2 regions of the Microbacterium sp. DWRC1-3 genome follow, and region 2 is predicted to be linked to the other one. Evidence: predicted binding sites of a transcription regulator. Region 2 holds the regulator's gene; the other holds the start of a gene.
The links. The regulator HrcA, encoded in region 2, represses chaperone genes, less so after heat shock. The targets are predictions, from matches to a motif close to TTNGCACTCGNNNNNNNCGAGTGCNAA.
Positions count from the first base shown of each region.

Region 1: a site for HrcA is predicted at 2,416-2,442, ahead of groES (co-chaperone GroES). Genes of this name have one in related genera too.

Region 1 covers NZ_JAFCUS010000002.1:688,961-692,545, reverse strand. The annotation lists gene ACP699_RS16055 (ABC transporter substrate-binding protein) at 1-761, opposite strand, end outside; gene rarD (EamA family transporter RarD) at 923-1,852, opposite strand; gene groES (co-chaperone GroES) at 2,034-2,330, opposite strand; gene ACP699_RS16040 (class I SAM-dependent methyltransferase) at 2,489-3,585, shown strand, end outside.
Region 2 covers NZ_JAFCUS010000001.1:291,104-294,688, forward strand. The annotation lists gene ACP699_RS01385 (carboxylesterase/lipase family protein) at 1-971, opposite strand, end outside; gene hrcA (heat-inducible transcriptional repressor HrcA) at 1,075-2,106, shown strand; gene dnaJ (molecular chaperone DnaJ) at 2,143-3,258, shown strand; gene ACP699_RS01400 (16S rRNA (uracil(1498)-N(3))-methyltransferase) at 3,261-3,585, shown strand, end outside.

The DNA of each region.
Region 1 (3,585 bases), on a different contig from region 2:
GCGATGGTCTTGAACTGGTCGAACGACACGATCGCGACCGCGTCGGGGTTCTGGGCCTTGATCGACTCGACCTGAGCGTCGAACTGCGCGTCGCCGACGTTGAACGAGACCGACTCGACGACCTCGCCGCCGGTGCCCTCGAACGTCGTCGTGATGGCGTCGTTCAGGCCGGTGCCGTAGGCGTCGTTCTGGTAGATGATGCCGAGGCTCTTGGCGCCGTCCTCGGCGATCAGGTTGCCCAGCACCTCGCCCTGCAGCAGGTCACTGGGTGCGGTGCGGAAGTACAGGCCGCTGTCATCCCACGTGGTGAAGTCGGGAGACGTGTTCGACGCCGAGATCTGAAGGATCCCCGCGCTCACGTTCCCGTCGAGGATGAGCTTGGAGACGCCCGATGCGGCGGCTCCGACGATGGCGGCGACGCCGGCGCCCTGCAGCTTGGTGATCGAGGTCTCGTAGGCCTTGGTGTCAGTGTCGCCCTCGTCCTCGGCCGTCAGGTCGATCGTGACACCGGCAGCGGCCTCGTTGACCTCCTGGACCGCGAGTCCGACGCCGGATTCCATGGGCGGGCCCAGGAATGCCAGCGACCCCGTCTGCGGAAGCAGCGATCCGAGCTTGAGCGTCAGATCGGCTGCGGGCTTGTCGCTGCCACCGCTCTCCGAGCTCGGAGTGCTGCTGCAGCCGGCGATGACGATGGCGGATGCACTGATCAGTGCGATCCCGGCGAAGACCTTCGCTGTGCGCGAGCCCTTCAATGCGTTCATGATGCTCCCTTGCGTAACTGAACGTGGATTGTGACTGAACGTGGATTCTGGCCACAATCGGGTGCTCTAACACTAGGCCGTGAGTCCTGCGCGCAGGGGTTGCAAGTATCTCGGTGCGTTAACGATCCGACACCGGGTTCCCCGACGGATGAGCCTCGGGATCAGGCCGCTTCGACACGCGGAATCCTGCGCCCCCGACGTGCGGCGAGCAGCAGGTCGACGACGAACACCCCGATCGCGATCCACACGATGATGAAGCCCGCCCAGCGCTCCGGAGGCATCGGCTCGTGCAGGACGACGACGCCGATGAGGAACTGCATCACGGGGGTGATGAACTGGATCATTCCGATCACGGTGAGGTGGATGCGTCGGGTTCCTGCGGCGAAGAGCAGCAGGGGCACCGCTGTGGCGACGCCGGCGAACGCCAGCAGCAGCGCGTGCGGCCACCCGTTCGCCCCCATCGTGATCCCCGTCGTCTGGGCGACGACGATCAGCTGCACCACGGCGATCGGGATGAGCCAGAAGGACTCCAGCGTCAGACCGCTGACCGCATCGACGGCGGGACCGATCTTCTTCTTGATGAGCCCGTAGACCCCGAAGGACGCCGTCAGCGACAGGGCGATCCAGGGGAAATCGCCGTAGGCGACGACGATCACGACGACCGCGATCGCCGCGATCGCGATGGCGGCCCACTGCAACCTGCGGATGCGCTCCTTCAGCACGAAGACGCCCAGCAGCACGGTCGTGATCGGATTGATGAAGTAGCCCAGGCTCGTCTCGACGACGTTCTCGCTGAGGGTTCCGATCAGGAACACCTGCCAGTTGACGTAGATCAGAAGACCGGCCAGGGCCGTCCAGGCCAGCAGCTTCGGCTGTCGGAGGATGACGCCGAATGCCGCCCAGCCGCGCGTGAACGTGAGCAGCAGGAGGCAGAACACGAACGACAGCAGCACGCGCCAGGCCACGACCTCCCACGGCCCCGTCGGAACGAGGAGCAGGAAGTAGAGCGGAAGCACTCCCCAGAGGAGGTACGCGGCACCGGCATAGGCCACTCCGGCGGTCTGCGTGGCACGAGTCGTCTCTGGGGGCACCGCACAACCCTACGCCCGCGGCGGCGGCGCGCCCTCGGCCGCCCGGCCGCTGCCGCAGAGTTCGGCAGGAAACCGATGCCCGGTGGCGGACGCAGAAGGGGCCCGGATGCGAAGCGCATCCGGGCCCCTTCCAGGACCTTGACCCTGCCCCTCACGAGGGGCGGGAATCAGATTCCGCAGATCAGCGGACGACGACCGCCAGGACGTCGCGAGCCGACAGGACGAGGAACTCGTCTGCGCCGAACTTCACCTCGGTGCCGCCGTACTTGCTGTAGAGCACACGGTCGCCGACGGCGACGTCGAGCGGAACACGGTTGCCGTTGTCGTCGATGCGGCCGGGGCCGACCGCCACGACCTCGCCCTCCTGGGGCTTCTCCTTGGCGGTGTCGGGGATGACCAGGCCACTCGCGGTGGTCTGCTCGGCCTCGACCTGCTTGATGACGATGCGGTCCTCGAGCGGCTTGATGGAAACCGACACGGTCTACCTCTTCTTTCTTGACGCTGACACGAAAGACTTGTTCGCACTCTCAACCCGAGAGTGCTAATCCAGTCTAGGCGCTCGGCTGGCACTCACGCAATGCGAGTGCCAGCGTGCGCGGCGGGCAGTCCCCCCGCACGGGCAATTAGGCTGAGCACGTGGAGATGTCCGAGCTGCGCGCCCTGCTGACCCCCGCCGGTCTCGAGCTGCTCGACGCGGTCGGGCCCATCGAATCGACCGCCGACGTGGCCCGCACCGTCTCGCGGCTGCGCGCGGCCGGCCACTCCCCCGAGCTCGTCTCCGCCGTCGTCGGACAGGCGCACCTGCGATCCAAGGCTGCGGCGAAGTTCGGGCCCTTCGCCGCACGCATGCTGTTCACCCGCGCCGGGCTCGAGCAGGCGACGAGGCTCGGGGTCGCAGCCCGTCACGCGCAGCGGATCCGGCACGCCGGATTCACCCGCGTCGCCGACCTCGGCTGCGGCATCGGCGGCGACGCGCTCGCCTTCGCCGGAGCGGGACTCGACGTGCACGCCGTCGACGCCGATGAGGTCACCTCGGCCATCGCCGCCTACAACCTGGCGCCCTTCGGCGACAGCGCCGCGGTGGGCCACCTCACGGCCGAAGACGCCCTCTCAACGGTGGAAGCGGGAAGCGCGATCTGGATGGACCCGGCTCGACGCACCTCCGGGCACAGCGAGACCCGACGAGTCTCCGCCGACGACTACTCCCCCTCGCTGGACTGGGCGTTCGATGTGGCCGCGAGCCATCCGACCGGCATCAAGCTCGGACCCGCGCACGACCGCGACGCGCTGCCCGCCGACGCCGAAGCACAGTGGGTGAGCGCCGACGGCAGCGTCGTCGAGCTCGTCGTCTGGAGCGGCGCCCTCGCCCGAGAAGGGGTGCGCCGCGCGGCGCTCGTGATCCGCGACGAGCGCTCGCACGAGCTCACCGCCCCGGCGGACGCCGCCGACGAGCCGGTGCGCGAGCTCGGCGCCTTCCTGCACGAACCCGATGGCGCCGTGATCCGTGCCCGTCTGATCGGCGAGGTCGCCCGAAGCCTCGACGCGGGGATGCTCGACGAGCACATCGCCTACCTGACCTCGGATGCCGCGCTGACGAGCCCTTTCGTGCAGTCCTTCCGCGTGCGGGAGACCCTGCCGGCGAACCCGAAGGCGATCAGCGCCGCCCTCAAGGCGCACGGCATCGGACGCCTGGAGATCAAGAAGCGCGGCGTCGACGTCGATCCCGCGGCCTT
Region 2 (3,585 bases):
GCGGCTTGCATCTTGAACTCGCTGATGCCCGCGAGCGCCTCGGGTGGGAACCAGAGCCGATACTCGTCGGTGTTGCTGCCGATGAGTAGAGGAGTGTCGATCTCTGCGAGAACCTCGTGCGGCGACCGGGGAAGGCTGTCGGGGTCGATCGCGAACTGGTAGCCCGGTGCTCCGCCGAGCGGCGACGACCCCGCGGCCTGCGCCCTCCGCGCTTCCAGGAGCTGCTCGGGTGTCAGCGCCGCGAAGGACTCGCGGTCCGCTCGTACCCCGAGCCGCTTCGCGAGCTGTGCGGTCACCCGTCCCGCCTTCCGCGCCGTCTGCGCCTGGAGCGGTCCTGATTCGATGATGGCCCTGCTGATCAGCTCGCGGGAGCTGTCGCGAGCGAGGAGGCCGGCGACGATCGCTCCGCCGGCCGACTCGCCCATCGCGGTGATCCGCGCCGGATCACCGCCGAACGCGCTGATCTCACGGTGCACCCACTCCAGCGCGGCGGCGGCATCGCGCAGACCGAGGTTTCGGGGCGCGCCCTCCAACACCGAGAAACCCTCCGAACCCAGTCGGTAGTTGATCGAGACGAAGACGATGCCCGCCGTGGCGAAGACCGTGCCGTCGTAGAGGGGCAGCGCAGCGGTGCCTCGTTCCAAGGCGCCGCCGTGGATCCACAGCAGCACCGGCGCACCGGAAGCGTCCGACGGCGCCCACACGTTCGCGGTGAGGATGTCGTCGCCGTCGATGCGCACGGAACCCAGCAGCTCGCCGATGGCGCCGGCGTAGGGAACCTGGGGAGCGGTCGGACCGAACCGCGTCGCATCTCTCGCCCCTTCCCAGCTCACGGCCGGATGCGGCGCGCGGAACCTGTTCTCCCCGAACGGCGCCTGCGCGTAGGGAATGCCGAGGTAGCGGACGATCCCGGCCTCCTCGGTGCCGCTGACGATGCCGCTCGACAAGGTGGCCTGGGGCGAGGTGGTCATGAGCGTCATCCTAGGGTCGTGTGCCCGAGGTACGGAGAATCCCGAGCTGCACGGGGTAGGATTGGCACTCTGAACGTCCGAGTGCCAGCGGAAGGGAAGGGTGATGGTCACAGAGCGAGGACTCCAGGTTCTCCGCGCGATCGTGCAGGACTACGTCGAGACCCACGAGCCCGTCGGCAGCCGATCCATCGTCGACCGGCACTCCTTCGGCGTCTCCGCGGCGACAATCCGCAACGACATGGCGCTGCTCGAGGACGAAGAGCTCATCACGGCTCCGCACACCTCGTCAGGGCGCGTGCCCACCGACAAGGGCTATCGGGTGTTCGTGAATCACCTCGCCCAGCTGCGACCGCTCTCGTCGGCTCAGCGCTCGGCGATCGAGTCGTTCCTCGGCGAGCCTGCCGACCTCGATGACCTGATGGTCCGCACGGTGCGGGTGCTCACGCAGCTGACAGGACAGGTCGCGCTCGCCCAATATCCCTCCTTCGCGCGCGCGCACGTCACGCACGTCGAGCTGGTCGCGCTGGCGCCGAATCGGCTTCTCATCGTGCTGGTGACCGATGCGGGTGGAGTCTCTCAGCGCATGGCCGTCCTCCCGGAGGCGATCGACGACGCCGATATGGCGGTGCTTCGCGCCCGACTGTCCGCGTTGATCACCGGTCAGGGCATCGGCGAGGCCTCCGACCGTCTGCAGGCGTTGCTGGCCGCCGAGGAGACGCCGCAGGATGCGGTGCTGCGCACGCTCGCCGGTGTCGTCGTGGACGAGCTCGGCGGATTCCGTCAGGAGCGTCTGGTGATGGCGGGAGCGGCGACCCTCGCGCGCCGGGAGCAGGACTTCCGCGGCAGCATCCACCCCCTCCTCGAAGCCATCGAGGAGCAGGTCACGCTGCTGCGTCTGATGAGTGAGATGGTGACGGACGAGCACGGGCTCGCCGCCAGCATCGGCACCGAGAACGCCCCGTTCGGGCTCGGTGAGGCGTCGATCGTCGCCAGCAACTACGCCGCGCCCAGTGGCACGGCGCGCGTCGGCGTGATGGGGCCGACGCGCATGGACTACCCGAGCAACCTCGCCGCAGCGCGGGCCGTGGCCCGCTACCTGTCTCGGATGCTCGATGAAGACGAGGCCGGCCGCTGACGCGGTCGCCGACAGTACACACGCAGAAAGGCGATCGTGGCGGACCACTATGAGGTTCTCGGGGTGTCCCGAGACGCTTCCACCGACGAGATCAAGAAGGCGTACCGACGTCTCGCACGGCAGTTGCACCCGGATGTGAACCCGGGAGAAGACGCTGCGGAGAAGTTCAAGCTCGTCACGCACGCGTACGACGTGCTCAGCGACGACGACTCCCGCCGACGCTATGACATGGGCGGCGGAGACGGCGCTGCGGGGAACTTCGGTGGGTTCGGCGGGTTCGGCGACATCTTCGAGACGTTCTTCGGCGCCTCGCAGGGCGGCGGACGCGGTGCGCGTCCGCGTTCGCGCCGCGAGCGGGGCCAGGACGCCCTCGTCCGCGTGACGCTCGATCTCGGCGACGTCGTGTTCGGAGCGCACCGTGACATCGACGTCGACACGGCGGTGCTGTGCGAGACGTGTCAGGGTTCGTGCTGCCAGGAGGGCACCTCCCCGGTCACCTGCGACATCTGCGGCGGCTCCGGTCACGTGCAGCGTCAGGTCCGCAGCCTGCTCGGCAACGTCGTCACCTCCCAGCCCTGCGGCACCTGCGAGGGCTACGGCACGACGATCCCGTACCCCTGTGGCACCTGCGGCGGCCAGGGCCGTGTGCGTTCGCGCCGTACGGTGTCGCTCGACATCCCGGCCGGCGTCGAGACCGGACTCCGTCTGCAGCTGCCCGGCTCCGGCGAGGTCGGCAAGGCGGGCGGACCGAACGGAGACCTCTACGTGGAGGTGACGGTCAACCCGCACGCGGCCTTCAGTCGTGACGGCGACGACCTGCTCGCGACCTTGGAGGTGTCCATGACGGATGCGATCCTCGGCACCGAGACCAAGATCCAGGGGCTCGACGGCGAGGTCGACCTCGAGATCCGCCCCGGCGTGCAGTCCGGCGACGTGCTCACGATCAAGGGCAGGGGCATCACCCCGCTTCGTGGCACGCAGCGGGGCGACCTGCGCGTCGGCGTTCAGGTGCTCACCCCCACGCGGCTGGATTCCGCGCAGCGGGCGCTCATCGAGGATTTCGCGAAGAAGGCGAAGTCGCCCGAGCCGCAGCTGGCACAGTTCCAGCAGGGACTCTTCTCCAAGCTCCGCGACCGCTTCCGCAGCCACTGATCATGGCACTGCATTTCCTCGTCGAGTCGTCGACGGATGCCGCTGTCGGCGACCTCGTGTCGTTGACCGGGGCCGAGGCGAAGCACGCAGCCGTCGTGAGACGACTTCGCGTCGGCGAGGCGGTCACGGTCGGCGACGGTGCCGGAGTGTGGTTGGCCGGGACCGCCGAGGAGGTGTCTCCCGCTCGCGTCGATGTGCGCATCGCGGAGCGCGTCGAGCATCCTGCGCCCACGCCGCGGATCGTCCTGGTCCAGGCGCTGGCGAAGGGCGATCGCGACGAGCTCGCCGTGCAGGCCGCGTGCGAACTCGGCGTCGACGAGATCGTGC